DNA from 3 places in the Bradyrhizobium sp. HKCCYLRH1030 genome. Region 3 is predicted to be linked to each of the others. Evidence: predicted binding sites of a transcription regulator. Region 3 holds the regulator's gene; each other region holds the start of a gene.
What was found. The regulator PhoB, encoded in region 3, activates phosphate uptake and scavenging genes when phosphate is short. The targets are predictions, from matches to a motif close to TGTCATNNANCTGTCAT.
Positions count from the first base shown of each region.

Region 1: a site for PhoB is predicted at 2,520-2,536, ahead of ACQR1E_RS12870 (Orn/Lys/Arg decarboxylase N-terminal domain-containing protein). Genes of this name have one in related genera too.
Region 2: a site for PhoB is predicted at 4,115-4,131, ahead of phnC (phosphonate ABC transporter ATP-binding protein). Genes of this name have one in related genera too.

Region 1 is NZ_JBNPUY010000003.1:586,836-596,780, forward strand. Features, by position in the region: gene ACQR1E_RS12865 (GNAT family N-acetyltransferase) at 1-109, opposite strand, end outside; gene ACQR1E_RS12870 (Orn/Lys/Arg decarboxylase N-terminal domain-containing protein) at 118-2,475, opposite strand; gene cobT (nicotinate-nucleotide--dimethylbenzimidazole phosphoribosyltransferase) at 2,618-3,673, shown strand; gene ACQR1E_RS12880 (histidine phosphatase family protein) at 3,673-4,266, shown strand; gene ACQR1E_RS12885 (adenosylcobinamide-GDP ribazoletransferase) at 4,263-4,982, shown strand; gene cobD (threonine-phosphate decarboxylase CobD) at 4,979-6,010, opposite strand; gene cbiB (adenosylcobinamide-phosphate synthase CbiB) at 6,048-7,019, shown strand; gene ACQR1E_RS12900 (cobyric acid synthase) at 7,006-8,499, opposite strand; gene cobO (cob(I)yrinic acid a,c-diamide adenosyltransferase) at 8,504-9,112, opposite strand; gene cobU (bifunctional adenosylcobinamide kinase/adenosylcobinamide-phosphate guanylyltransferase) at 9,129-9,665, opposite strand; cobalamin riboswitch at 9,700-9,892, shown strand.
Region 2 is NZ_JBNPUY010000003.1:14,775-24,719, forward strand. Features, by position in the region: gene ACQR1E_RS10320 (carboxymuconolactone decarboxylase family protein) at 1-182, opposite strand, end outside; gene ACQR1E_RS10325 (peroxiredoxin) at 185-739, opposite strand; gene ACQR1E_RS10330 (DUF1045 domain-containing protein) at 1,510-2,220, opposite strand; gene ACQR1E_RS10335 (alpha-D-ribose 1-methylphosphonate 5-triphosphate diphosphatase) at 2,227-3,411, opposite strand; gene ACQR1E_RS10340 (DapH/DapD/GlmU-related protein) at 3,408-4,070, opposite strand; gene phnC (phosphonate ABC transporter ATP-binding protein) at 4,245-5,054, shown strand; gene phnD (phosphonate ABC transporter substrate-binding protein) at 5,134-6,066, shown strand; gene phnE (phosphonate ABC transporter, permease protein PhnE) at 6,162-7,046, shown strand; gene phnE (phosphonate ABC transporter, permease protein PhnE) at 7,043-7,891, shown strand; gene ACQR1E_RS10365 (ABC transporter substrate-binding protein) at 8,051-9,058, shown strand; gene ACQR1E_RS10370 (ABC transporter permease) at 9,111-9,926, shown strand; gene ACQR1E_RS10375 (ABC transporter permease) at 9,931-9,945, shown strand, end outside.
Region 3 is NZ_JBNPUY010000005.1:249,252-259,196, reverse strand. Features, by position in the region: gene ACQR1E_RS16980 (trypsin-like serine protease) at 14-1,330, opposite strand; gene phoB (phosphate regulon transcriptional regulator PhoB) at 1,478-2,185, opposite strand; gene phoU (phosphate signaling complex protein PhoU) at 2,202-2,918, opposite strand; gene pstB (phosphate ABC transporter ATP-binding protein PstB) at 2,949-3,770, opposite strand; gene pstA (phosphate ABC transporter permease PstA) at 3,767-4,648, opposite strand; gene pstC (phosphate ABC transporter permease subunit PstC) at 4,652-5,650, opposite strand; gene pstS (phosphate ABC transporter substrate-binding protein PstS) at 5,749-6,759, opposite strand; gene ACQR1E_RS16945 (LysR family transcriptional regulator) at 7,711-8,640, opposite strand; gene ACQR1E_RS16940 (Dabb family protein) at 8,758-9,084, shown strand; partial or broken gene ACQR1E_RS16935 (NAD(P)-dependent oxidoreductase) at 9,153-9,945, shown strand, end outside.

The DNA of each region.
Region 1 (9,945 bases), on a different contig from region 3:
GGCGGACGTGCCGCCGGTAGATCGAGAGCATGGCCTCGACATCTTCGTCGCGTGACGGCCTGACGAGGACCGGCGGCTCGGTCTCGCGAGCCGTGATCGCGCTGTCCATGGTTCGAATTACTCTGCGCAGACATAGGTATGGAGCCGGATCCGGCCGGACTCGTCGAGCTCCTTGTACAGCCCCTGGATCTCGACGTCGAAACCGGGATAGGCGTTGAACGCCCGCTCGAACATCTTGAGGTAATCGATCATCGGCTGGGCGCGTTCGGACAGCCGTTCGCCCGGAACGATGGTGGCGATGCCCGGCGGATAGACCACGAACGGCGTCGTCGCGATGCGCCCGGCGATCTGGTCGATCGGCAGGTAGTCGACCTCGTTTCGCATCAACGCACGCGCCGCCTCGCGCGGCGACATCGCGATCTCAGGCAAGTGCTGCGGCTGGAACTGCTTCGCCTGCAGCGCGCTCACCTCGGCCTCGCGGTAGAAGCGGTGCATCTCGGCGCAGAGGTCGCGCAGCCGCAGCTTGCCGTAACGCGCAAAGCGCTTGCGGGTGAACTCCGGAATGGCGTCCTCCAGCAGCACGTTGTCGTCGTGGAGCCGCTTGAAGGCGACCAGACCGCTGATCAGGGTTCCGGCCTTGCTCGCCTCGACCCCCGGCGTCAGCAGGAAGAGCAGCGAGTTGAGGTCGTTCTTCTCCGCCACGATGCGGTTCTCGCGCAGATATTGCGCGACGATCGGAGCCGGGATGCCGTGCTCGGCATAGCCGCCGGTGGCGCGATCGAACCCCGGGGTCAGCAGGGTCAGCTTGTTGGGGTCGGTCATGGTGAAGCCAGCGGCGAGATCCGGAAAGCCGTGCCATGCCGCTCCGGGCGCGAGCTGCCACAGCGCGGCATCGGTCGCGAGCTGGTCGGTCGAGAGCGCCTCCCAGGCCACGTCGTGGCTAGCCCCGGGATTGGCCGCATCGGGGATCGATACGCGATCCGGAACGAATGGCTCGAAGAACCAGCGCCGCGCCGGATCCTTCTCCTTCTCCTCGAATTCGCGGCGCATCGCCCGGATCTTCTTGCGCAACTCGATGCCAAGCCGGATCGTGTCGTCCCACAGGACCTCGCCGGAGCGGCCCTTCATCATCTGCGCGCCGACGTCCAGCGAGGCGAACAGCGGGTAGAACGGCGATGTCGAGGCGTGCTGCATGAAGCTTTCGTTGAAGCGGCGATGCTCGATCCGCCGCCGCTGCCCCTTGATGTGGCGGTCCTTGACGTGGATCTGCGATGCCTGGGAGAAGCTCGCGAGCTGCTTGTGGGTCGATTGCGTGGCGATGATGCCGGGAGCGTCGGGCCCGAGATCGCCCAGGCCCATGGCGAAGCGGCCGGCGTAAAGCGGGTGGAATTTCATGAAGCCCGCCCAGGCCTCGTCGAACATGATGTAGTCGCAGAGGTGCCCGATCCGCTTCAGGATCATCTCGGCGCTGTGGATCGTGCCGTCATAGGTGCACTGCTCGACCACTGCGACGCGGAATGGGCGTGGCTTGCGCCAGGCGTCGGGGTCCCTGACCAGCGGGTTGTCGCGGATCTGTTGCCGGAGGTGCTCCTCATCGAGCAGATCCCAGCGCATCGGGCCGATCAGGCCCCAGGGGTTGCGAACCGTTGGGACGTAGATCGGGACGCCGCCGGAGATCAGCAGCGCGCCGTGATGGGCGGCCTTGTGGTTGTTGCGGTCGAACAGCACGAGGTCGCCGTCGGTGACCAGGGCCCCGAGCACGACCTTGTTGGAGGTCGAGGTACCGTTGAGGACGAAATAGGTCTTCTCGGCGCCAAAGATCTGCGCCGCTTCCTTCTGCGCGCGCAGCGCCGGCCCCTCATGGGTCAGGAGATCGCCGAGATCGAGCACGGAATTGTCGAGGTCGTCGCGGAACACGGCCTCGCCGAGATGCTCGACGAACACCCGGCCGATCGGGCTGCGACTGTAGAACACGCCGCCATTGTGGCCGGGGCAGGTCCAGAGCTGGTTGCCTTCCTCGGCGTAGTCGACCAGCGCGCCGAAGAATGGCGTCTTCAGTGTCTCGGCATATTGCTTCAGCCGGCTGACCAGGTTCTTGGCGATGAAGGCGGGAGTCTCCTCCGACAGGAAGACGTATCCGTCGATGAAGTCGAGCACCTCGACCGGCAGATCCTCGAACCGCTTGCGGCGGATCAGGAGGATGATCGGGAAGTCCAGTCCGCGACGGCGCATCAGGTTGATCAGCGACGCCGTCTTGCCTTCCAGGCCCTTCTTGCCCCAATCGACGACCATGCAGCCGATCGCGGCATCCGTCTGCACGGCGATCTCGGCGTCCTCCAGCTTGCGGGCGCGCACCACCTCGAAGCCCGAGCGCTGGATCTCCTCGATGATCTGGTTGAAGCGGACGCCCGCAAGGTCGTCGGTCTCGAACACGGGAGCGGCGAACAGGAAGGTGAAGCGGCGGAAGTATTCCATGAGAGTCTTTCGGGCTGGGTGGCAGCCACCTGTCGTCACGTTCGATGACGGTTCGATGACAATAGGGCGCCTCACGGAGCTTGTCTCGGCCGCCTCGCGGTGGCAATCGTCCCGAACCCGAGTGATGCTGAAAGGATCCGTGGTGCTTCCCGAATGGATCAGCCTTGATTGTGTGACCCCGTCCGAGCTCCATCGGCAGGCGGCGCTGGAACGCCAGGCCCAGTTGACCAAGCCGATTGGTGCCCTTGGGCGATTGGAGCAGGTGGCGGTCGAGCTGGCGGCGCTGCAGGCGTTGGAGCGGCCGGGGGCCGATCGGGTCCCGGTGGTGCTGTTCGCGGGGGACCATGGCATCGCGGCGCGAGGCGTGTCGGCGTATCCGCCGGAAGTGACGGTGCAGATGCTGCACAACTTCGCGGCCGGTGGCGCGGCGATCTCGGTGCTGGTGCGCAGCCTGGGCTGTCCGCTCGAGGTGGTCGATGTCGGTACGCTGGCGGATGAGCCGGTGCCCGGTGTCGTCGTCGACAAGCCGCGGCGCGGCACGTGCGACTTCAGCACCGGGGCGGCGCTGACGCCGGAGGAGGTTGCGTTCGCGGCCGACGCCGGACGGCGCGCGGTGGCGCGGCAGGCCGATCACGCGCCGCAGCTCGTGATCTTCGGCGAGATGGGGATCGGCAACACGACGTCGGCGGCAGCGATCGCCGCTGCGCTGCTGTCATGCGCGCCCGCGGACATCGTCGGCAGCGGCACCGGGCTCGACGCCGACGGACGGGCGAGGAAGGCTGCGGTGATTGCCGATGCGTTGGGGCGACACGGGCTCACGGCGGGAGCGGCCGTCGCGGACGTCCTGGCTGCCGTCGGCGGCTTCGAGATCATTGCGATGGCCGGCGCGATCGTCGCCGCCGCGCAGCGGCGCTGGCCGGTGCTGGTCGACGGCTTCATCGTCTCGGTCGCGGCGCTGGTCGCCGTCCGCCTCAATCCCTCCTGCCGTCCGTGGCTGCTGTTCTCGCATCGCTCGGCCGAGCGCGGCCACGCCATCGTGCTCGACGCGCTCGGTGCCCGTCCGCTGATCGACCTCGATCTGCGGCTCGGCGAGGCCTCGGGCGCCGCCACTGCGCTGCCGATCATCCGGCTCGCCTGCGCACTCCACAACGGCATGGCGACGTTCGCCGAGGCCGCCGTATCGGGTCGCGAAGCCTGATGCGGATCGATCTGCTGCGGCACGGGACGACAGGACGGGACGGCCATCTCGACGGCCGTACCGACCCGCCGCTCAGCGACCTCGGCTGGGATCAATTCCGGCGGCAGACGCGGAGTCGGATCTGGCGCAGCGTCGTCAGCTCGCCGTTGGCGCGCGCACGTGCGGCAGCGGAGGATTATGCCCGGCTGACCGGCTGCGCGCTGGACATCGACGCGGATTGGAGCGAGCTCGATTTCGGCCTCTGGGACGGGCGGACGCATCGCGACATCGCCGCGGAGCCCGGAGGCGAAGCCTTGCTCGACACCTTCCATGCCGATGCTGAGGTCCGGGCGCCGGGCGGTGAGAGCTGGTCCGATTTGCAGGCGCGGGTGGCGCGCGCAACACATCGTATCCTTGCCCGGCCCGAGCCTGCGCCGGTTCTGGTGGTGGCGCATGGCGGCGCCATGCGCGCAGCGCTCTCGCATTTGCTCGGCTGGCCGCTGCGCCAGCTGTGGAGCCTGCGCATCCGGCCCGGCACGCGGATCACGCTCGAAGCCGGGCAGGGCGGTGATGGTGTATCTTGGGGCGAAATCGTCGAGATCATCCAGCCATGAGTCTGCGTGAATTCTGGATCGCATTGCAGTTCCTGACACGGCTGCCGACACCGCGGGTCGCTGAGTCGCGACCGGACGATCTTGCACGGGCGTCGGTCTGGTTTCCGGCAGCCGGACTGGTGATCGGCGCCTGTCTGGCGCTGGTCGGCCGCCTTTTTCATGATGCCGATCCCTGGATCGTCGCGCTGACCGTGCTGGTCGCCTGGATCGGGATCACCGGCGCGCTGCATCTCGATGGGCTCGGCGATGTCGCCGATGCGTTCGGCGCCTCGCATGGCAGGCCGGAACGCTTCATCGCCGTGCTGGGCGATCCCCATGCCGGCAGCTTTGCCGTCGTCGCGATCAGCTTGCAGATCGCCGCCAAGCTGGTGCTGATCGCCGAGCTGGCGACGGGCCCGACGGCCTGGGCGCTGGTGCTGATCCCGGCCTGGGCACGCTGGGGGACTTTGATCTGCAATAAGACCCTGCTGTCGTTGAAGCCAGGGCTGGGGGCGAGCATCTCGAACAGCGTCGGCTGGAACGTCATCGTCGCCTGGGGCGGCGCGCTCGCGATCGGCGCGCTGGCCGGTGCGGTGCCGACGCTGATCGCGATCGCTCTGGTTCCGGGAATCGCGTTCTATTGGCAATGGCGGCTCGGCGGCATCACCGGCGATTGCCACGGCGCCAGCATCGAGGTCACGGAAACGCTGCTGCTGGCCGCCTGCGTTCTCGGCTAGGACGCGCTGCCGAGCGCCTGCGCTAGCCGCTGCCAGCCTGTCTCATGGCCCGGCAGGCCGAAGCGCAGCCAGCTTGTTTGAGCCGGAAAACGCCGGACATGGATGCCATGGCGGGCGAGCCGCTCGGCAATGTCAGGCGCGCTCGGCGATGTGATCAGTCTGAACAGCGGCGTGCCGCCGAGGACCGCGCAGCCGGCCATGCTCAGAAGATCGTCAATGCGCGAACAATCCTTCGCGAGACGGGCGCGTGTCTGGTGCAACCAGTTTTCATCCGCCAACGCCGTCGTTCCGATCGCGAGCGCCGGTCCGGACACGGCCCAAGGCCCGAGCGCATCACGGAGTTGCCGTACAATGTCGACGGAGCCGATCGCGAAACCGAGGCGGACGCCGGCAAGGCCGTAAACCTTGCCGAACGAGCGCAGCACGATCGTCGCCGGCGGCAGGTCGGCTGCCAGGCTGGCATCGGCGGGATAAAGATCGATGAATGCTTCGTCGACGATCAGCAGACCATCGCGCCGGCGCAGCCCCGCTGCGATGCTGACCAGTGCGTCGCGCGGCAGCAGGCGGCCGGTCGGATTGTTGGGATTCACGACCACGGCGACATCGGCGCCAGCGAGCGCATCGAGATCATCGACCAGACTGACGCGATGACCGCAACGGCGCCAGCACAGCGCATGCTCCTCATAGGTCGGCGCGAGCACGGCGACGGTCGCGGGTGGGCGCAGTCTGGGCAGGATCTGCAAGAGCGCCTGCGTGCCGGGCGCGGCAACGATCATGTCGGGCTCTGCCACGCCATGGCGAGCCGCGGCCGCTGCGCGTAAAGCGTCATTCTCGTATTTGCCAGGCAGACGCGCCCAGCTCTCAGCCGGGATCGCCGGCACGGGATAGGGGATCGGGTTGATTCCGGTCGACAGATCGATCCACGGCGCTGGCGCATCCGGATAGCGACGGCTGATCGCAGCGAGATCGCCGCCGTGAAGGATCGCTTCCGGCTCGTCCGCGCGCATGCTAGTCGCTCTGTCGTCCATCTCTTTCCTTTACATGTCTTTCCTTCAGTGGAGATCGATGTTCGTCTCTCTCGCGCTCACGGCGCTCCTCGTCGAGGCGGCGGTCGGTTATCCCCAGGTCCTGGTGCAGCGGATCGGTCATCCCGTGATGTGGGTGGGCGCGCTGATAGCATGGGGGGACCGCCGCTGGAACAGGGCAGCAGACGGCTTTGCCGCACGACGCGCGCGCGGCATTGCGCTCGTGTGCCTGCTCGTCGCGGGGATGATGGCCACCGGTCTCGCCGCAACATGGGTCATGCAGGCGCTCGTCGGCGAACCGGTCGCAACCATCATCCTTGGTGTGGCGGCAAGCAGCCTGCTGGCCCAGCGCAGTCTCGACACGCATGTCGCCGCGGTTGCAGAGGGACTGGGGCAGGAGGGGCTCGAGGGCGGCCGCCGAGCCGTCTCGATGATCGTCGGCCGCGATCCCGAGCGGCTGGATGAGGCCGGCGTCGCGCGGGCCGCGATCGAGAGCCTGGCAGAAAACTTCTCCGATGGCGTCGTCGCACCCGTGTTCTGGCTCGTCGTCGGCGGGCTGCCGGGCATCCTGATCTACAAGGCTCTCAACACCGCCGACAGCATGATCGGTCATCTCTCGGACCGTCACCGCGCGTTCGGCTGGGCGGCGGCGCGGCTCGACGATCTCGTCAACCTGCCGGCCTCGCGCCTGTCCGCGCTGTGGATCGCAGCCGCCGCGGCCTGCATCCCGAGCGCCTCGGCTTCGGCCGCGGTGCGAGCCGTTGCACGCGATGCGTCGAAGCACCGTTCGCCCAACGCCGGCTGGCCGGAAGCGGCGATGGCCGGTGCGCTCGGACTGCGCTTGGCGGGGCCGCGCGTCTATCACGGTCATCTCGTCACCGATGCCTGGATGGGCGACGGGCGCGCCGATCTCGACGCGTCCGACATCCGGCAGGCCTTGCGGCTGTATCGGCTGGCCTGTCTGGTTCAAGCCCTGGTCGTCGCAGGACTCGTCCTGGTCAGGATCCTGTAGCCGCCACGGGCGGCGCGGGCTTGCTCGCCAATGCCAGGATACGGTCAACGTCGACGTAGCGCTCGAGATGCGCCGCGAGTGCATCCAACGTCGTGTCCACATCGATCTCATAGGAGAGGCCGCTGGTCGTCGCGCCGAGGCCGCGCAGCCAATGGCTGCGCAGGCCGTCGTCGGCGAACAGGCCATGCACGTAGCAGCCGGCTACCAGGCCATCAGGCGCGATGGCGCCATCGCGCCGGCCATCGGAGAAGGTCAGGAAGGGGCACTGTGTCGCCCGTCCCTCCGTGCGGCCGATGTGCATCTCGTAGCCGCGGAACGAGAGCTTATCGTGCGTCAGCGTGCCCTGGACCTCGCGTAACGCCTTGTCATCGGTCAGGGTCGTTTCGACGTCGAGCAGGCCAAGTCCCGCGACGGAACCAGCTGCACCCTCGTGCCCATCGGGATCGCTGATCACGCGCCCGAGCATCTGATAGCCGCCGCAGATGCCGAGCACGCGACCGCCGCGGCGAAGATGCGCGGCCAGATCGATGTCCCAGCCGGCGCCGCGCAGGGCGGCGAGATCGGCGATCGTCGCCTTCGAGCCCGGCAGGATCACCATCGATGCGTCGCCGGGGATCGGCGTGCCTGGCCGCAAGAACTGCAGATCGATTCCATCTTCCAGCCGCAACGGATCGAACTCGTCGAAATTGGAAATGCGCGGGTAGGCGAGGATGACGACCTTCGGCCGTTGTCCTCCCGATGATCCGCGTTCAGCCAGGCCAAGCGCGTCCTCCGCTGGCAGGCGGCGCGCATCCGGAAAATGCGGAATGAGCCCGAGCGATGTCCACCCCGTCCGCTGCGCGATCTCGTTCATGCCCGACGCAAACAAGGCGGGGTCGCCGCGAAACTTGTTGACGAGGAAACCTGCCACGCGCGCGGCATCGTCCGGCGGGATCACCGTCTTGGTGCCGACCAGGCTCGCAATCACGCCGCCCCGATCGATATCGCCGATCAGCACCACCGGAATCTGCGTCGCCTGCGCAAAGCCCATGTTGGCGATGTCGCCGCCGCGCAGGTTGATCTCGGAGGCGGAGCCTGCGCCTTCGACCAGCACGATGTCGGCATCCGCCGCGAGCTGATGGAAGCTGTCGAGCACGGCCGCCATCAGTTGCGGCTTCATCGCCTGATAGGCCGACGCCTTGGCGGTGCCGATGACGCGGCCCTGCACCACGACCTGCGACCCGATCTCGCTTTGTGGCTTCAGCAGCACCGGGTTCATGTGCACCGTCATCGGCCGCCGCGCCGCGCGCGCCTGCAGCGCCTGGGCACGGCCGATCTCGCCGCCATCAGCGGTGACGGCGGCGTTGTTCGACATGTTCTGCGGCTTGAACGGCGCCACCTTGAGGCCGCGCAATGTCAGCGCGCGCGCGAGCCCCGCGACGATCAGCGATTTGCCGACGTCGGAGCCGGTGCCCTGGAACATGATGGCCCGCGCGCTCATGAACTCAGTACTCGATGCCTTCCTGCGCCCTCACGCCGGCCGCGAAATGATGCTTCACGAGGTTCATCTCGGTGACGAGATCGGCGGCCTCGATTAGCTCCGGCTTGGCGTTGCGGCCGGTGACGACGACGTGCAGATCGGGACGGCGCCCTGCGAGCGTGGCGACGACGTCTGCGATATCAAGGTGATCGTAGCGCAGCGCGATGTTGAGCTCATCGAGGACGAGCAGCCGGATCGACGGATCCGCCATCAGCTCCTTAGCCTTCGCCCAGGCGCGCTCGGCCGCGGCGACGTCGCGCGCACGATCCTGCGTCTCCCACGTAAAGCCTTCCCCGAGCGTGTGCCACGACACCTGATCGCCGAACTTCTCGATCGCCTTGCGCTCGCCTGTTTCCCACGCACCTTTGCCGAACTGCACGACGCCGATGCGAAAGCCGCGGCCGAGTGCGCGCAGCATCAGGCCCCACGCCGCCGTCGATTTGCCCTTGCCCTTGCCGGTGTGAACGATCAGCAGGCCCTTCTCCACGGTCTTGGAGGCGACCTCGGCATCCTGCACCGCCTTGCGGTTCTCCATCTTCGCCTTGTGGCGTGAATCGTCGGCACTTCCGGTCATCGGCATTTTCTCCTGGTCACTTCAACGTCAGCGGCAGTCCCGCCGCCATCAGGATCACGCGATCCGCTAAGGCCGCGATGTCCTGGTTCAGTCGCCCCTGGGCATCGCGAAAGGCGCGCGCGAGCGCGTTGTCCGGCACGATGCCCAATCCGACTTCGTTGGACACGGCCACGATCGGGCCATGCGCGTTCCTGAGCGCGTCGATCAGCTCGGCACATCTGGCCGGCACGTTCATGTCGGCGAGCATCACGTTGCTGAGCCAGAGCGTCAGGCAATCGATCAGCATCGGTACGCCCGATTCTCCGCTTGCCCGGACGAGGCCCGCGAGATCATGCGCCGTCTCCAGCGTCTGCCATCCCTTGGCGCGGCGCGCCTTGTGCTGGGCGATCCGGTCGGTCATTTCGGCGTCGAACGCCTGCGCGGTTGCAACATAGGTCCAAGGCGCGGGAAGGGCGGTGACGAGGGCCTCGGCATGGCGGCTCTTGCCCGAGCGCGCACCGCCGAGCACCAGCGTCAGGCGCGGCAGGGCGGGATGCGGCGGGGCGGGGACCATGGGGACGATTCCGATTGACGGGCTTTGGTGCGACCCGTATCTAACAGATGACGGTTCTCCGAAAGGAGAGATTTAGGGAACACGGTGCGGGTTCTTGACCCAAGGCCGTGGCTGCCCCCGCAACTGTAATCGGCGAGTGTGAGGCCAAGACACCACTGGGAAACCGGGAAGGTGGCTTCATGCGGTGACCCGAGAGCCAGGAGACCTGCCGTCGACATTGCTGTTGGCCGACCCGTCGCGCGGGGAGTCGCGATGCTGGTTCTGATCCCGCCGGGATGGG
Region 2 (9,945 bases), on a different contig from region 3:
GCGGCCGCAACCGATTCGAAGGCCGCAACGACGCTCGGATTGCGAGTCGCAATCGCGCAGGCGACGAGCAGGCCATATTTGGCCTGCGGCGACAGCGTCTCGTCGGAGACCATGGACGACAGATTGAGCCTGACGTCCTTGGCGAAGTCCGGGATCTGGTCCTTCAGCTGCTCGATCGACATGATCAGGCGACCTTCAGGGTCTCGCCGCCGACTTCGCGGTTGCACGGGCAGAGCTCGTCGGTCTGCAGCGCGTCGAGGACGCGCAGCGTATCCTTCGGAGCGCGGCCGACATTCAGGTTGGTCGCATAGACGTGCTGGATGGTGTTGTCGGGATCGACGATGAAGGTGTAGCGATAGGCGACACCGTCGGGCGAGCGGACGCCGAGGCCGTCGACCAATGCGCCCTTGGTGTCGGCGAATTGCCAGATCGGCAGCTTGTGCAGATCCTTGTGGTCGCGGCGCCAGGCGAGCTTGCAGAACTCGTTGTCGGTCGAGCCGCCGAGCACGACGGCATCGCGGTCCGCGAAGTCCTTCGCCAGGCGCGCGAACTCGGCGATCTCGGTCGGGCAGACGAAGGTGAAATCCTTCGGATAGAAGAAGATGATCTTCCACTTTCCAGGGAAGCTGGTCTCGGTCAGGGTCTCGAAGGCGCTCTCGCCCTTCTCCTCCTGAAGATGAAAGCCGGGTTTCACGCCGACGATTTCAAACGATGGCAGCTTGCTTCCGATTCCGAGCATTGGGGCACTCCAAGAAAATTATTGCGCTGCAATAGCGAGGCGCATTGTGCATTGCAAGCGATATGCCATTCGTTTTTAGTATCAGTGGATTGTCGAAAACCCGACACTTGGCGGCAACATGCTGCGAGTGCGAGGCCGTGGCGATGGGGAGCTTTTGGATGGAGCTGGCTTGGAGAGTCGGCTTCGTGACATTGCGATCGGACATCGAGCGGCGACAGCCGGAGCGCGCGCGTCGTCGCGACGGCAAAATGAGGTTGATATCCGCTTGGTCGAAGCGCCATGCGACGTCGTGTTGACGGTCTCGACGACGCCCGACGTGCAATCTCTTTGTGCGGCCGAAGTGGCAAAATTGACATTATCGCCTTCGTCGCGATGCACGTTTGACCACGGCGACTCGCTAAGCGGCAGCAAGGCGACAAGCCGTCGGCAGATCACGCCGCGGCACGGTGCAAGGTGTCGCACGGCGCACAGTGTTGTCAGCTTTTCAGCAGATCGCGTCTGTTATTTCGCCTTGCTGCGCGATGACCCGACCATAGTCTCCTCGCAGATTTTCATCGGCCTGGGAGGAGTTCATCACCATGAGCGAAACTGTCTCGGCACCAAATGCAAGCGCGAGCCTGTCGATCGATCGACGATTTCTCGCGACCTCAGCCGCGCTCGCGGCAGGATGGGGAGCCCTGCCGCGGGAGCGCGCCGACATCTCGCCGCCACTCTCGGTCTTCGACCGCGAGGCGCCGCCGCACTATGCAGGCCATGCCGAGCTGACGCCGCTATCCCCCCTGGACGACCGTGAGCGGCCAGTCTCCGATGATGCGGAAACGTTCGTGGGCATTGGCCTGGCGGAACAGCACAATCCTGTCGATCCGGAGCTCTGTCAGTGACAGTGCCGCGAATCTCTCCTGCAGCATCATCAGGATCGGCCGGCGCCGTTCGTCGGACAGCCGGCAGGTCAGCGTCATGTGGAAGCGGAAATCCTCCATGACATAGGGATAACCCCAACGATCGAGATGATCGCGCTGCCGTGGTGTCAGCAGATCCGGCTTGCGGCGGGCGCGATCATCAGCGGTCATCGGCGCGCGGAACGGCTCGAACGCCTGGACACAATCGGCCGCGAGCTGTTGCAGCGCCGGCGACGGCTCGCCGGGGATCATCGCGATGAAGCCGCTGATCGCGTCCACGATCGGACGGATGGCCGGGACGGCTCGCGGCGTGGCCGCGAACGCGGCACAGGCGCTGCGGAGCGCGGCTTCGTTCTCCGCATCGGACAGCTCGAACGGAGCCTTCAAGGTCGCGTGAAAGCCGTATTTGCGCGGGTCTGCGGTCAGCTCAGCCCAGTCTGGAAGCGCGCGGACGATCTCGCTCGGAAAGCTGCGGTCATCGCCGCTCCACGCGTCGTATCCGAGCAGGCTCGCGCCGAATTCCGCCAGATCCGCCGTCGCTGGTGGAGCATAATAGATCGCATAGCGCAGAAGATTGGCCATGGTTCGCTACTCCGCCGCCATGACACGCGCCGGCCGGGCGTTCAGCCGGTCTGTCTCGGTGAGATAGACCAGCCGGCCGGACGCGATCACGGCGACGACATGGGGGCGCAACGGCACGCGGTCGTCGACCAGAATGATATCGGCGCGGCGGCCCTCAGCGAGCGTGCCGCGGTCTGCCAGCCCGGCTGCGCGTGCAGGGCTGCCCGAGATCAGATCCCAGGCGCGCGCCAGCGGGAGAACGCCCTCGGCCGCGAGCCGGTACGCTGCCAGCAACGGTGCGGGATAGTAGTAGTCGGAGGCCAGCACCGAGCAGAGGCCCTTGGCGATCATGTCGCTGGCCCTCGTCCACCCGGTATGGCTGCCGCCACGGACGACGTTGGGCGCGCCGAATACGATGGCGTCGCCGCCCTGGGCGGCCTCGCGCGCAGTCTCCTCGTTGACCGGAAACTCTGCGATGGTCACGCCCTGGCTGCGAAACGCCTTGCGCATGGCCGGGCTGTCGTCGTCGTGCGACAGCATACGGACACCAGCCGTGCGAGCGATCTCGGCCAGCCGCGCGATCGAGGCCGGAACGGCATCGGCGCGAGAGGCGACGCGCGCGACCAACTGGTCGAACTCCGCGCCGGGCAGGCCGGTGCGGTCGACCATGCGCTGGCGCTTGTGCGGCTTGTCCAGACTCGCCACCGTCGAATCCATGTGGTCGTTGAAGGCGAACAGGTCGACGCGCCGGTCGGCGAGCCACCACCCGATCTCCTCCTCGTCGTCGAGATTGAAGGTCTCGTGGCGCAGATGGAAGCGCGTGTCGGCTGCGAGCCGCGGGCGCAGCGCTTCGATCGATTCGAGCAGGCGCCGCGCATTGTCGGCGCTGCGCAGGCCCGGCTCCCACGACCAGGTCGTCGCGTGAAAGACCGTGGTGATGCCATTGCTGATGGCCTGGCGGTCGCTGTCGATCAGCGCAACGTCAGTCGGGAAATCGACCCCGGCGCGCGGCATCATCTGGCGCTCGAACGCATCGCCGTGAATGTCGACGATGCCGGGGAGCACGGTGAGTCCCTCCGCATCGAGTTCGAGACCCGACCGGCGTCCCGGTGTCCCGACGCCGGCGACAATGCCGCCGGATATAATCAAGGAGGTGTCGACGAGGTCAGTATCGACGAGGCAGCGGCCCCGCGAGATGGAGATATCGGTCATGGGGCGGCACTCTGCCGCACCGCGACGCGCGCGTCGAGGGCAGCCTCGTATTTGTCGAGAAACGCGGTGATCGCGAGCTTGCGGAAATCCGGCAGCGCCGCGCGCAGCGCCTCGTGATTCCAATTCCACCACGCCAGATCCAGCAGCCGCTGCTCGACCTCGTGCGGAAACCGGCGCTTGATCGGACGCGCCGGATTGCCGGCGACGATGGTATAGGCCGGAACGTCCTTGGTGACGATGGCGCCAGCCGCCACCACCGCGCCGGTGCCGATGTTGCGGCCCGGCAGCACGATCGCGCCATGGCCGATCCAGACATCGTGTCCGATCTGGACATGATGCTCTCTCCGCCAGGCGAAGAACTCCGCATCGTCCGGCTCTCCTGGAAAATAGGCGCTGGCGCGATAGGTGAAATGGGCCTGCGTCGCCCGCTGCATCGGGTGGTTGCCCGGATTGATCCGGGTCATCGCCGCGATCGAGCAGAACTTCCCGATCCTCGTGTAGGTGATCTGGGAATCGTTGACCACGTAGGAGTAGTCGCCCATCGTCACCTCCTGCAGGATGGTGCGGGCGCCTATCTCGCAATAGGCGCCGAGCGTCACGTCCTGGAGCTTGGCCGAAGGGTCAACGGTAGGTTCAATCGAAAGCGACTTGCCGGCCATCTTGCGTCCCGTCTCTACGCCTGTGAGGGTGTTGGATCTCCCCTATGACAGAGGCGTGACATCTGCATGACTGTGACCGGCATGTGGACGGGTGTGGCGCTGCAGTGTCGCTGTCACATAACTGTAGAATCCAAACGTTAGCGATAGGCCGAAGCGAGGCGTCTGGAGAATTCAATGCTGGTGGTGGATGGCCTGACGTGCCGTTTTGGCATGAAAGCCGCAGTCGACAACGCATCCTTCTCTGTTGCACCGGGCAGCTTCGTCGGCGTGATCGGGCGTTCCGGCGCCGGCAAGTCGACCCTGCTGCGGTCCATCAATCGTCTGAGCCCGGTGAGCGGCGGGCGCGTCCTCTTCAAGGATCTCGACGTGACGGCGCTGCGCGGCCGTGACCTGCGGAAGTGGCGCGCGCGCTCCGCGATGATCTTCCAGCAGTTCAATCTGGTCGGCCGATTGGACGTGCTGACGAACGTGCTGATGGGGCGGCTCGCCGAAATCCCGTCGTGGCGCTCTCTGGCGCAGCTCTGGCCGGCGGAGGATGTCGCCATGGCGCTGTCCGCGCTCGAGCAGTTCGACATGGCCTCCCTCGCAGCGCAGCGCGCCGATCAGCTCTCGGGCGGGCAGCAGCAGCGCGTCGCGATCGCGCGCGCGATGGTGCAGAACCCCGAGATCATTCTCGCAGACGAGCCGATCGCCTCGCTCGATCCCCGTAACACCAAGGTCGTGATGGACGCGTTGCTGCGCATCAACAAGCATTTCGGCATCACCGTCGTCTGCAATCTGCATTCGCTCGATCTGGCGCGCAGCTATTGCGATCGCCTGATCGGCATGGCGACCGGACGGATCGTGTTCGACGACGTGCCGTCGGCGCTGACGGCGCAGATCGCACGTGAACTCTACGATCTCGAGGCGGACGAGGTGATGGGTTCGATCCATCCGGCACCGGCGGCAACGGTGCCGGTACTCGGCGAAGCGGCCGTGGCCTGAGACGCGGATTTCTGCAAGCTCGAGCTTCCGCATGGCGCGGGGGCGAGACCTGTTACTTACTGCAACAAGAGGGTATGTTATGATCAATCGTCGCATCGTTCTGGCGGGCGTCGCTGCGCTGGCTTTCACGGCCTCGGCGTCAGCCGAGGACTGGAAGGCGAAGTATCCTGAGCTGACCTTCGCCGTGGTCCCGGCAGAGAACGCCTCGGGTGTCACCGAGCGCTGGACGCCTTTCGTGAACTATCTCTCGAAAGAGCTGGGCGTGAAGGTGACGCTGCGTATCGCCAACGATTATGCGGCCGTGATCGAAGGCCAGCGCGCCGGCAACATCCACATCGCGAGCTATGGCTCGGCGTCGTTTGCCCGCGCCCGGCTCACCGGGGTCAAGACCGATGCCTTCGCCAACGACATCAACTCCGACGGCAGCACCGGCTACTATTCGGTGTTCTTCGTCAAGGCGAGCAGCCCGTACCGGAAGGTCGAAGACCTCAAGGGCAAGAATCTCGGCCTCGTCGATCCGAACTCAACGTCGGGCAACAACGTGCCCCGCTTCGAGCTCAACAAGATGGGCGTGACCGACGCCGAGACGTATTTTGGCAAGGTTGTCTTCACCGGCAGCCACGAGAACGCGGTGCTGGCCCTTTCCCAGGGGACTGTCGACATCGCGGCCAACCAATGGACGAGCGACAACGATTCGACGTTGGCCCAGATGCTGACCAAGGGCATGCTGAAGAACGCTGACGGTTCGCCGATGAAGAAGGACGACTTCCGCATCATTCACAAGTCGGCGCCGATCATCAACGGCCCCTACGCCTACAACACGGACCTGCCGGACGATCTGAAATCGGCGATCGCCAAGGCCTTCTTCGATGCGCCGATCAAGGACAAGGTCGCCTTCGACCGTCTCTCCGACGGCCAGAAGAAGGGCTTCCACCCTGCCACGACGAAGGACTGGGATGGCACGATCGACCTGATCAAATTCGTCGACAGCCTGCGCAAGAAGGCGTCCTGATCGACGATCCATCGATGGTGAGCCGGGTCTCGTGGGGCCCGGCTCGTCCGTTGAAGAATCCCTCACACGTCCGAACCAAGAGCAGCACGAAGCCGATGGCTGTTGCCGTTTCGATCCTTCCGAGCCAGCAGCTTGCGGCTCTGAACGAGACCTATCGGCGGGCCGTTTCGCGCCGTCGATTGCGTCTTGCCCTGTCCGCCATGGTATTCCTGGCGGTGCTCTTCGCCGCGGCCATCGGTGCCGAGGTCAATCTGCGGACGTTCTATACCTACTTCGGCAACTTCATCAGCTACTTCGATCGCATCTTCACGCTCGACGACGGGCAGCGGGTCTGGACCAATCTGCCCGAATGGTTCTGGGGCTTCAAGAAGTGGATCAAGCTTCTGGCAGAGACGCTGCTGATCAGCTACGTCGGCACGACGGCCGGAATGCTCGTCGCATTCGGTCTCAACTTCCTCGCCGCCGAGAACACCTCGCCCGCGCCGTGGATCCGCTTCACGGTGCGCCGGCTCCTGGAATTCGCCCGCACCGTTCCGAGCGTCGTGTTCGCGCTGATCTTCGTCATTGCTTTCGGGCTTGGGCCGATCCCGGGCGTCCTCGCCATCGCCCTTCATTCGAGCGGTGCGCTCGGCAAGCTGTTCTCCGAGGTCGTCGAAAACGCCGACATGAAGCCGGTCGAGGGCGTGCGCGCCACCGGCGCGAGCTGGCTGTCCTGCATGCGCTTTGCCGTGCTGCCCCAGGTCATCGCCGGCTTCTCCAGCTACACGCTGCTGCGCTTCGAGATCAACGTGCGCGAGGCGTCCGTGATGGGCTTCGTCGGTGCCGGCGGCATCGGCCAGGAGCTCGTGGTCGCGATCCGCAAGTTCTACTATTCCGACGTCAGCGCCATTCTTGTCATGATCGTGGTCACCGTGTTCCTGATCGACATCGGTACCGGCTGGCTGCGCGGCCGCCTGTTCGGCTCGGAGGCCCGCACATGAGTATCTCCGGCTCACCCGACCCGAAGCAGCTCGCCGAGCGCTATCCGCAGATCTTCAATCGGCCGTTATCCGCACGCCTTGCAACGCCGCTCGTGCTGGCGTTGGCCGTGGCGATCTTCGTCTTCGGTCTGGTCGATCTCGACTTCTCGCCGTCGCGGATGCTGTCCGGCCTCGGCCAGCTCGGCTGGATCGCGCGGATGATGCTGCCGCCGGATCCCGGCTCATCGCTTCCGATTTATCTCAAGGCGCTCGGCGAGACGCTCTCGATCGCGGTGCTCGGCACCACCTTGGCGGCCGTGTTCGCTCTTCCGGTCAGCCTGCTTGCAGCCAGGAATATCATCCCGTCGGCGATCTTCCGTTTTCCGGTGCGTCGCCTGTTCGACACCATTCGTGGCGTCGACACACTGATCTGGGCGCTGGTCTGGATCAATGTCGTCGGCCTCGGGCCGTTCGCCGGAGTGCTGGCGATTGCGGTCTCGGATTTCGGAGCGCTCGGCAAGCTGTTCTCGGAGGCGATGGAGAGCGCCGACCGGCGGCAGGTCGAGGGCGTTCGCGCCGCCGGCGGCAGCCCGCTGCATGAGATCCGCTTCGGCCTGCTGCCGCAGGTTCTTCCCGTGATTGCCGGCCAGGTGCTCTACTTCATCGAATCCAACACGCGCTCGGCGACCATCATCGGCATCGTCGGCGCCGGTGGCATCGGGCTGCAGCTGGCGGAGCAGATCCGCGTGCTGGAATGGCAGAAAGTGTCGTTCCTGATCCTGATGATCCTCGTGGCGGTGGCTGTGATCGACTGGATCTCGGGCAAGCTGCGCTTTGCGATCATCGGCCGCCGCGTCATCGCCTGACCGGAGTGGCATCCGAAGGTTGCGATCGTTCGCCTACGAACGATCAGGATGCGGTGCCGGCTGTGTGTGCTGCACCGACTGTCGCAAATCCTTCATGTGCCGCCTTTAGGGGAAGCTCCGGAACTGGCTGCCATGCCAGGACATACGGAGTCCGTCTTCATGAAGCTCACTCGCCTCGTTCTCGCGCTGCTCGCGCTATGTGTTGCCGCATCATGGCAGCCGGCCAAGGCCGCGGACGTCATCTGCTACAACTGCCCGCCGGAATGGGCCGACTGGGCCTCGATGCTCAAGGCGATCAAGACCGATCTCGGCTACGACATTCCACACGACAACAAGAACTCCGGCCAGGCGCTTGCGCAGATCCTCGCCGAGAAGAGCAATCCGGTCGGCGACATCGGCTATTTCGGCGTCACCTTCGGCATGAAGGCGAAGACGCAGGACGCGCTGGAGGCCTACAAGCCCGCAAACTGGGATCAGGTCCCCGCCGGCTTGAAGGATGCGGACGGCTACTGGACCACGATCCACTCCGGCACGCTCGGCCTGTTCGTGAACAAGGACGCGCTCGGCGGCAAGCCCGTTCCGGCCTGCTGGAAGGACCTGCTCAAACCCGACTACAAGGGCATGGTGGGCTACCTCGATCCGAGCTCTGCGGCCGTCGGCTATGTCGGCGCGGTTGCCGTCAACCTCGCGCTCGGCGGTTCGCAGGCCAATTTCGAGCCAGCCCTTACGTTCTTCAAGGATCTGCGCAAGAACGATCCGATCGTGCCGAAGCAGACGTCCTATGCGCGTGTCGTCTCGGGCGAGATCCCGATCCTGTTCGACTACGACTTCAACGCCTACCGCGCGAAATATACCGAGAAGGGCAATTTCGAGTTCGTGATTCCCTGCGAAGGCTCGGTGGTCTTTCCCTATGTCGTCGGCCTTGTGAAGAACGCGCCCGACAAGGACAAGGCGAAGAAGGTGATCGACTATCTGCTCTCCGACAAGGGGCAGGCGATCTGGACCAATGCCTATCTGCGTCCGGCGCGCCCGATCGAGCTGCCGGACTCGGTGAAGAACAAGTTCTTGCCGGACAGCGACTACGCCCGCGCCAAGAGCGTGAACTGGGGCGATATGGAAGCTGCGCAAAAGGGCTTTGTCGATCGCTATCTGTCCGAAGTCCGCTGAAGGAGCACCGCGCCTCCGCCGGAGACGATCCGGCGGAGGTGCACTTGATCACATGTCGCACAAATCCTTCGTCCGGCTCTGCCTGCTGCCCCTGGCGGCCGTCACCGCGGCATTCTTCCTGTTGCCGATGGCGAGGCTGCTCGCGACCGGCGCCGAGGGACCGCACGGTCTGACCGAATATCTCGCGATCATTCTCGAACCGCGCTACCGCACGACTCTCCTCAACACGCTGGCGCTGGCGGCGGCCACCACGATCGCGACCCTGATCATCGCGACGATCGCCGGCCTGTTTCTGCAGCGTCACCGGTTTCCGGGCCGCGCGATCCTGGTTGCGATCCTGACGTTTCCGCTCGCTTTTCCGGGCGTTGTGGTCGGCTTCATGATCATCCTTCTGGCTGGCCGTCAGGGGCTGATCGGCGAGGTCTCGTCCCGGCTCACCGGCGACAAGCTCGTATTCGCCTATTCGATCTACGGGCTGTTCCTCGGCTATCTCTATTTCTCGATTCCGCGGGTGATCCTCACGATCATGGCTGCCGCGCAGAAGCTGGACCCCGGTCTGGAGGAGGCAGCCCGATCGCTCGGCGCAAGCCCCTGGGCCGTGCTGCGCGACGTGATTCTGCCGGCACTGACCCCGGCGCTGATCGCATCCGGCGCAATCGCGTTCGCGACGGCGATGGGCGCGTTCGGAACGGCATTCACCTTGGCCACGAACATCGACGTGTTGCCGATGCTGATCTACACGGAATTCACGCTGGCCGGAAACCTGGCCACCTCGGCGGCGCTCTCGGTCGGCCTTGGCCTGATGACTTGGCTGATGCTCGCATTGGCGCGCTCCTTCGCCGGCAGCTCGGTGGCAGCGGCAGGGTAGGCACGTGCGCGATAGAGCC
Region 3 (9,945 bases):
GTCCCTCCTTCGCTCACCGCATCGAGGCACTCTGTGCCGCGATCTCGCGCCGCACGACCGCCTCGAACTGGCTCGCGGGGGCGGCGAACATCAGCCGGGTCTCCTCATGGAACGCCGAGAAGATGCCGACCACGGCCGGCTGTCCGCCGACTTCGGCCATGATGGGGGAGCCCGAATAGCCGAAATTGGCGAGGCAATGCACCGTCAGCAGCATCCCGTCCTTGGTCATGCCGGCGCTGCAATTGCGCTGGCCGGTCGGCGAATAGCGCCGCTCCTGGCCATAGCCGATCTCGGAGATGGTTCCGGCCGTGGTCGCAGCCTGCAATTCCTCGCGCGTCAGCGCCCTGACCTCAACCGGCTTCGACGGCAGCGCGTCCTTCAGCACGATCAACGCCCAATCGGCGGGCGAGCGGTCGAGCGACCACCTGTCGTGCCGGGTCGGGACGAAATCAGGCGCCACGATCAGCTTGTCGGCGACAGACGATGCCGCCGGCGTGCCCCTGTTCATGCCGGCCAGGAAGCGGACGTTGCCGGGGCTGACCTGCGCCACGCCGTTGAACACGCAATGTGCCGCGGTGAGCACGACGCGCGGCGCGACCAGCGTGCCGGTGCACCAGCCGCCGGTCGAGTATTGCGCGACGGTGACGACGCCGATCGACGACGCCGGCCACGAGGTGGGATCGACGACCTCGCCGATGTGGCGGTCGAGCCCGAGCAGTTGCTCCGGACGCGGAGCGGCGATGCCGGCCTCCGCCGATTCCGGCTTCGGCCGCCAGGCCGCAATGGCACTCTGGGCCTGGACGCGCTGCGGCTCGGTCAACTTGACCCGCTGCACGTCGCGGCCGGCCGATCGCACGCCGCTACGGCCCGCCATCACCAGCCAGGCATAGCCCTGCACGACGTCCTGTTTCACACCGCGGCCGTCGAGCAGCATCAGGCCGAGCATGTATTGCGACTGGGCGAAGCCCTGCGCCGCGGCGCGGCTGAACCAGCGGCCGGCTTCGCCGTAATTGCTCGCAACACCTTCGCCATTGACGTAGGCGATGCCGAGATAGTGTTGCGCGACAGCGAGCCCCTGATCGGCGGCCTTGCGGTACCACGCCAGCGCCTCGGCGGGGTTGCGCGGTTGGCCCCAGCCGAAGGCGTGCATGAAGCCGACGTCGAACTGCGCCCGCGCATCGCCCTTGGCGGCCAGCGGCAGCAGCCGTCGCATCGCCGCCGCATGCTGCCCGTTGCCTGCCGCCGCGACCGCGTCTTCGAGCTCGGCGGCCGTGGCGCCCGCCGCGCCGCCGAGCAGCACGGCAAGAGATATGATGATGGTCTTGATCAAGGGCGTCCGCTGGGACCGAAACATCGTGACGGGCCACGAAGCAGACACGATCAAGACGGCGGCGGCGTGGCGGAAAGCGGACCGCGATCTCCTCAATCGGGCCGCCTCGCGTCTCACACCTGCTGCGTCCTCACGCCCGATCGCCCCTTACACCTGCTCGCTCTTGGCGAAGCGATCATCGAGCGCATAACCGGCGCCGCGCACGGTGCGGATCGGGTCCTGCTCGCGGCCGGGATTGAGCAGCTTGCGCAGGCGGCCGATATGGACGTCGACGGTGCGCTCGTCGATGTAGATGTCGCGGCCCCAGACACTGTCGAGCAGCTGCTCGCGGCTGAACACGCGGCCGGGATGCTCCAGGAAGAACTCGAGCAGGCGGTATTCGGTCGGGCCGAGATCGATCGGCCTACCAGAGCGCGCCACGCGGCGCTTCTCGCGGTCGAGCTCGATGTCGCCATAGGACAGCACGGTCGCCAGCCGCTCCGGACTCGCCCGCCGCAGCAGGCCTTTCACCCGCGCCAGAAGCTCCGGCACCGAGAACGGCTTGACGATGTAGTCGTCGGCGCCGGTCGCGAGGCCGCGCACGCGCTCGCTCTCCTCGCCGCGTGCGGTGAGCATGATGATCGGCAACTGCCGGGTCTCGGTCCGCGCCCGCAGGCGGCGGCACAGCTCGATGCCGGACAGGCCCGGCAGCATCCAGTCGAGCACGACGAGATCGGGAACACGCTCCTTCAGGCGCGTGTCGGCTTCGTCGCCGCGCGCCACGGTCTCGACCTCGTAGCCTTCGGCCTCGAGGTTGTAGCGCAGCAGCGTCGTCAGCGCCTCCTCGTCCTCCACCACCAGAATTCGGGCGCCCATGTCTGAACCGTCTCTCTCAGTTGCCGGGGATCGTCGATGCGAAGCTCGTCATGTCGCCCTTCGGGCGCTTGTCCATGATCTGCTGGCCTTCGATCATATAGAACACCGTCTCGGCGATGTTGGTCGCGTGATCGCCGATGCGCTCGATATTCTTGGCGCAGAACATCAGGTGGATGCAGAACGAGATGTTGCGCGGATCCTCCATCATGTAGGTCAGGAGCTCGCGGAACAGCGAGGTGCAGATGGCATCGACTTCCTCATCGCCCTTCCACACCGTCATCGCCGCCGGCAAATCGTGCGCGGCATAGGCGTCCAGCACCGTCTTGACCTGCGACTGCACGAGATCGGTCATGTGCTCGAGCCCGCGGATCAGCTTCAGCGGATGGAAGTCGCTCTCCAGCGCCGCGACGCGCTTGCCGATGTTCTTGGCGAGATCGCCGATACGCTCCAGATCGGTCGCCACGCGCATCGCGCCGACGATCTCACGCAGGTCGACCGCCATCGGCTGTCGCCGGGCGATGGTAAGAACGGCGCGCTCCTCGATGATGCGTTGCAGCTTGTCGACCTCGGCGTCGGTGGCGACCACCTTCTGGCCGAGCGCGATGTCGCGTCGCACCAGCGCATCGACGGAATCGACGATCAGCCGCTCGGCGAGGCCGCCCATCTCCGATACCAGACGGGTGAGGTCCTGCAGATCGCTGTCGAACGCCTTGGCGGTATGTTCACTGGCCATGATGATCTCCTGAAGACAATGTCGTCGGCGTCAGCCGAACCGGCCGGTGATGTAATCCTGGGTCCGCCGATCGCTCGGCGAGGTGAAGATCTTGCTGGTGTCGTCGAACTCGATCAGCTCGCCGAGATACATGAAGGCGGTCTTGTCGGAGACGCGCGCCGCCTGCTGCATGTTATGCGTCACGATGGCGATCGTATAGTTTTCGGCGAGTTCCTGGATCAGCTCCTCGACCTTGGCGGTCGAGATCGGATCGAGCGCCGAGCACGGCTCGTCGAACAGGATCACCTCCGGCCGGACCGCCACGGTACGCGCGATGCACAGCCGCTGCTGCTGGCCGCCGGACAGCGACAGGCCCGAGGCGTTGAGCTTGTCCTTGACCTCGTTCCACAACGCGCCGCCGCGCAGCGCCTTCTCGACCCGGTCGTCCATCTCCGACTTGGAGATCTTCTCATAGAGGCGGATGCCGAAGGCGATGTTCTCGTAGATCGTCATCGGGAACGGCGTCGGCTTCTGGAACACCATGCCGACCCGGGCACGCAGCAGGTTCAGATCGAGCTTGGGATCGAGGATGTTGGTGTTGTCGAGCATCAGCTGCCCGGTCGCCCGCTGCCCCGGATAGAGATCGTACATCCGGTTGAAGATGCGCAGCAGCGTGGACTTGCCGCAGCCGGACGGGCCGATGAACGCGGTGACGCGGTTGGTGCCCAGCGACAGGTTGATGTTCTTCAGCGCATGATGGTCGCCGTAGTAGAAGTTGAGGTTGCGCGCGGTCACCTTGGCCGGCGCATCCGGAAGCGCCTTGCCGTGAAGAGCGTGATTGGGCTGACTGACGGAGACGGACAGTTCGGTCATTTGGTGTTCCTCTCGGCGCCGAGAATGCGTGCACCGATGTTCAGGGCGAGCACGGCCAGAGTGATGAGAAGGGCTCCGCTCCAGGCCAGTTGTTTCCAGTAGGCATAAGGGCTCTGGACGAAATTGTTGATGGTGACGGGCAGGTTCGCCATCGTCTTGGAAAGGTTGAGGCTCCAGAACTGGTTCGACAGCGCGGTGAACAGCAGAGGCGCGGTCTCGCCGGCGACGCGGGCGGTCGCCAGCAGCACGCCGGTGATGAGGCCCGAGCGCGCCGCCCGATAGGCGATGCGGCGGATCACCAGCGAGCGCGGCAGGCCGAGCGCAGACGCCGCCTCGCGCAGCGGGTTGGGCACGAGCAGCAGCATGTCCTCGGTGGTGCGCAGCACCACCGGGATCACGATGACCGCCAATGCAAGGGAACCCGCGAGTGCCGAGAAGCCGCCCATCGGCACCACGACCGCACCATAGATGAACAGGCCGATGATGATCGAGGGCGCCGACAGCAGGATGTCGTTGATGAAGCGGATCACCGAGGTCAGGCGGTCGTTGCGGCCGTATTCGGCGAGATAGGTGCCGGCGAACAGGCCGAGCGGCGCGCCGATGCCGACGCCGATGATCGTCATGATCAAGGAGCCGACGATGGCGTTGCGCAGGCCGCCTTCGCTGGAGCCGGGCGGTGGCGTGTCGGCGGCAAAAACCTGCAGGCTGAGGCCGGCGAGTCCGTTATAGAACAGCGTGAACAGGATCAGCGCCAGCCAGGTGACGCCGAACATCGCGGCGGCAACGCAGAGGCCGCGGATCACGATGTCTCTGCGGCGCCGGCGCGCATAGATCGGATTGACCGGCGCATCGAGTGTAAGCGTGTCAGCGCTGGACATGGCTTATTTTCCCGCCTTGGCTTCGAGCCGCATGAGCATCAGCCGCGCGCTCGCCAGCACGAAGAACGTGAGCACGAACAGCAGCAGGCCGAGCAGGATCAGGCTCGACTGGTGCAGCCCGTCGCTCTCCTGGAATTCGGAGGCGATGGCGGCCGAGATCGTGGTGCCCGGTGCGAAGATCGAGGATGAGATACGGAACGAGTTGCCGATGATGAAGGTCACCGCCATCGTTTCGCCGAGCGCACGCCCCAGCGCCAGCATGACGCCGCCGATCACGCCGACACGGGTGTAGGGAATGACGACGCTGCGCACGACCTCCCAGGTGGTGCAGCCGACGCCGTAGGCGGCTTCCTTCAACACCGGCGGGACGGTCTTGAACACGTCGACCGAGATCGAGGTGATGAACGGCAGCACCATGATCGCCAGGATCAGCGAGGCGTTGAACAGGCTGAGATAGGACGGCGGACCCGCGAAGATGTCCTGCAGCACCGGGATGCCGGCGCAGAGATTGATCATGAACGGCTGGAACGTATAGGCCAGGAACGGCCCCAGCACGAAGAAGCCCCACATGCCGTAGATGATCGAAGGAATGCCGGCGAGCAGCTCGATGGCAAGTCCGATCGGACGGCGCAGCCATTGCGGGCACAGCTCGGTGAGGAAGATCGCAATGCCCAGACCGACCGGAATGGCGATCAGCATCGCGATGAAGGACGTGACCAAGGTGCCGTAGATCGGGCCGAGCGCCCCGAGCACCGGCGGATCGGCCGACGGCGCCCAGCGCCGCGTCCACAGGAATTCGAAGCCATATTCTCTCATGGCCGGCCATGCGCCGACGATGAGCGACAGGATGATGCCGCCCAGGATCAACAGGACGGAGATCGCGGACAGCCGCGTGATCCAATAGAAGGTCACGTCGCCGAGCTTGAAGGCGCTGAGCGCGCGTGCCCGGTCATAGGGGCCGGCAGCAGCCGCGATATCGCTGACTTCGGTCTGAACCGCCATCTCTGCCAATTCTGCCCCCTGTTCCTTGGACACGCCTCAACCCCGGTAGCGCCCCTCCCCCGGAGGGCCGGGAGAGGGGGATTTTCGATACGTCCAGCTCAGCTCTTGATGTCGGCCGACCAGGTCTTCTCGATCAGCTTCACGACGCTGTCGGGCATCGGGATGTAGTCGAGCTCCTCAGCCATCTTGGCGCCCTTCTCGAACGACCACTTGAAGAACTTGATGGCTTCGCCGGACGCCGCCTTGTCGGCCGGCTCCTTGTGCATCAGGATGAAGGTCGCCGCCGTCATCGGCCAGGACTTATCGCCGGGCTGGTTGGCGAGGATCACGTAGTAGCCCGGGGCCTTGGCCCAGTCGGCATTCGCGGCCGCGGCCTGGAAGGCCTCGACGGTCGGCTGCACGGTCTTGCCGGCCTTGTTGATCATGCCGGTGTAGGTGAGCTTGTTCTGCTTGGCATAGGCGTACTCGACATAGCCGATCGAGTTCTTGGTCTGGCCGATGTTGCCGGACACACCCTCATTGCCCTTGGCACCGACACCGACCGGCCACTCGACGGCGGTGTTGAAGCCGATCTTGCTCTTCCAGTCGGCGCTGACCTCGGAGAGGTAGTAGGTGAAGTTGAAGGTCGTGCCCGAACCGTCGGAGCGGCGCACCACGGCAATCGCGTCGGACGGCAGCTTGACGTTGGGGTTCAGCTTCTTGATCGCGGCGTCATCCCACTTGGTGATCTTGCCAAGATAGATGTTGGCGAGCGTCTCGCCGTCCAGCACCATCTCGCCCGGCTTCACGCCCTCGAGGTTGACGACCGGCACGATGCCGCCCATCACCATCGGCCACTGCACCAGGCCGTCCTTCTCGAGCTGCTCGGCCTTGAGCGGCGCATCGGTGGCGCCGAAGGTGACGGTCTTGGCCTGGATCTGCTTGATGCCGCCGCCGGAGCCGATCGACTGATAGTTCAGACCGTTGCCGGTCTCCTTCTTGTAGGCGTCGGCCCACTTGGAATAGATCGGGAACGGGAACGTCGCGCCCGCACCGGTGATGTCGGCAGCGAACGCCGACGTCGATGCGGCGACCAAGCCGGCAGCGACGATAGCTTTGATGAAATTCATAGCTGGTCTCCATGCTTGGGAAGCGAAGCGCCATCTGCGCCCGATTGCGCTTCCCCGGCCGCTTTACGGGGCCTCAGTGTGGCTTTTATAAAGGTTCGATGACAGTCGGATGACAGTCACAAGCCGTTGATAATTCTAGGTATTTAGATTTTTATCCGAGTTTTTACGGATCGAGGGCGGTCGTTCGGGGAGGCATCGCCCCTGGCCTTTCGCAAGCATCGCTCAATCAAGATGGGCCTCCTTTGCCCGTGTCGCCCGCCGCACCTTTCGGTGTCGTCCCGGCCTTGCGCAGGGACCCATAGCCACCGGCGGATGTGGCCGGGCGGGATCGGTCGACCATCGTGCCTCGCACGCCTCCCTGGAGTTATCGGTCCCGGATCGACGCACGCGGTGCGCGCTTGTCCGGGACGACGCCATGAGGATTGGGTTGGCGCCGTTGGCCAACGAGACACGATCTCGCCGTCTCGCGGCTGGTGAGACCCGAGTGATGCATTCGTCGTGTCCCTCTGAACAACGAGAGGGCGCGAGGAAGGCCGGACCTCGGCTGAGGCCCGTGGCCCGCCTGCTCAAAAGAATGCAGGCGGCAGGTACCACAGGTACAGCCGGACAGACCCGGCCTTCCCCGCGCGACGGTGTTAACGGTGTCCTTCGTGCTCTCCCTGGGGATCGGCTTTCTTGCCCCCATCGCCCGCGCGTGCCGTCAAGCAACGACCACGGACTTGACCTCAGCATCGAGAGGCCAGGACCACACGACTTCGCCGTCCGTGCCGCCTGCGCTCGTCTGGCACAGCCGTCACGTCCATCGCAGCCCGCCTCCACGTTCGTGACGACGCGTACGTCCCTCTGCTCGAGGCGGGTTGCACGCAAGAGACCACGATTTCCGAAAAATAGCAAGGTAATTATTTTTCTCAGAACATGATCCGCCCTCCCCCCGCGCACGCGGGCATCGGCTCAATCCGGCTTGGGCGGCTCGATCCAGATCCCCGGGTCGGAATGGGCGCGGATGTGGTCGACGAGGAAATCGGCGAACACCCTGATCTTGGCCGGAAGCCTGACGCGGTTCTGGTAGGCGATGTTCATCGTCAAGAGCGGCAGCTCCCAGTCGAGCAGGACCGGCACCAGCCTGCCGGCCAGAATGTCGCTCTGCACGATGTAGAGCGGCTGGATCAGGATGCCGAGCCCGGCAAGCGCCGCCCCCTTGATCACCTGGCCGTCATTGCTGTCGAGCGTCGGCGCGATCCGAATGCTCTGGGCTGTCGCGCCGTTGCGCAGGGACAGGGAATACGGATCATTGGCAAGATTGTAGATCAGCATGTCGTGGCGCACGAGATCACCGGGAACGACGGGACAGCCACGGCTCGCGAGATAGGACGGCGCCGCCGCCAGCACGCGCCGCATCTGCCCGATGCGACGGACGACGATGCCCGAGTCCGGCTCATGCTCGCGGGTGCGGATCGCCACGTCGATGCCCGCCTCAATGAAATCCGGATAGCGGTTGGCGGCGATGATCTGCAGGTTCAGCTTCGGATACATCGCGCGGAACGCCGGCAGCATCGGCGCGAGATAGATCGTCGCGAACGACAGCGAGCTGGTGACGCGCAGCATGCCCTGCGGCGACAGCGCGCGATCGCTGACGGCATCCTCGGCCTCGGCCAGCTCGTTGAGCAGCGGGCCGCAGCGCTGCAGCAGCTCCTGCCCGGCTTCGGTCAGCCAGAGACGGCGCGTGTTGCGCTCGATCAGGCGCACCGCGAGCCGTTCCTCCAGCGCGCTGAGATGCCGGCTCGCCGCGGCGTTGGACATCCGTAAGGACTCGGCGGCCTTGGACAGGCTGCCCAGCTCGGCCGTCCGGGAAAACACCTCGAGTTGGAGCAGACGGTCCATTGTTACGCTAAGCGGAAAACAGAGTTACAATTTTTGTCCTTTATTTCCATTTCCTGCAAGGCAAAATCGTCCGACAAGAACAAAGCCCAAGAACAAAGCTCAGGTGAGGACGCTGGAATGACGGGGCCGATCAGGCACATCGTGATGTGGCGGCTGCGAGCCGAGACGGCCGCCGAGCGCGCGGCGGCCCGGCTCAAGGTCAAAACCCTGTTCGAGGGCCTCAAGGGCCGCATCGACGGCCTGACCCACATCGAGGTCGGTCTCGATGTCAGCGACGTCGACTATGCCTGCGACGTCGTCCTGTTCTCCGAATTTGCCAGCAGCGCCGCGCTGCGGGCCTATGCCTCGCATCCCGAGCACCTGCGCGTGCGCGAGGAGCTCGGCGACCTCAGGATCGGCCGCTTCCAGGTCGATTATCCCATCGCTGCAGCGCCCCGCGCGTGACGGAGGCGTTCACCTTCGACGGCCTGCCCGGCCGCGGGCCCGGCACGTGAAGCAAGCAACGGACGGCATCGATGTCATTTCCTGATAAGCGCCTCGCCTTCATCGGCATCGGCAAGATCGGCCTGCCGATCGCGGCGCGGCTCGTCAAGGCCGGCTATGACGTCACCGCGTTCGATCCCAACGCCGCCCGGCTCGATGAGGCACGTGCGCTCGGCATGGCCGCCGCGTCGTCCGCGACGGAGGCGGTGCGCGACCATGCCGTGGTCATCTCGTCGCTGCCCGACGACGCCGCACTGCGCGCGGCGATGCTCGGCAGCAACGGACTGATCGCAGCCATGGCGACCGACGCGATCCTGATCGAGACCAGCACCGTGGGCGTCGATGCGTCGAGCGAGGTCGATGCCGCCACGGCCGCCCGCGACGTCGCTTATCTGCGCACGCCGATCTCCGGCAATGCCAGCATCGCCCACACCGGCGAGCTGACCTGCTTCGTATCCGGACCGAAAGCGGCCTTCGCGCGGATCACGCCGCTGCTGGCAAGCTTCACACGCGCGCAGACCTATCTGGGTGCGGCGGAAGAGGCACGCTACGCCAAGCTCGCCGTCAACCTGATGATCGCGACGACCGCGGCGATGATGGCCGAGAGCCTCGCATTGGCACGCAAGGGCGGCATCGCCTGGCCGGACATCCTGCAGGTGCTGCACGACAGCGCGGTCGCCTCGCCGATGGTGAAGTACAAGACCGCGCCGCTGCTGGCACGCGACTTTGCCGCCACGTTCTCCTGCGCGCAGATGGCCAAGGATCTCGATCTCATTCTCGGCGCCGGCCACGCCGTCGGCGTGCCGCTGCAGCTCGCGGCGC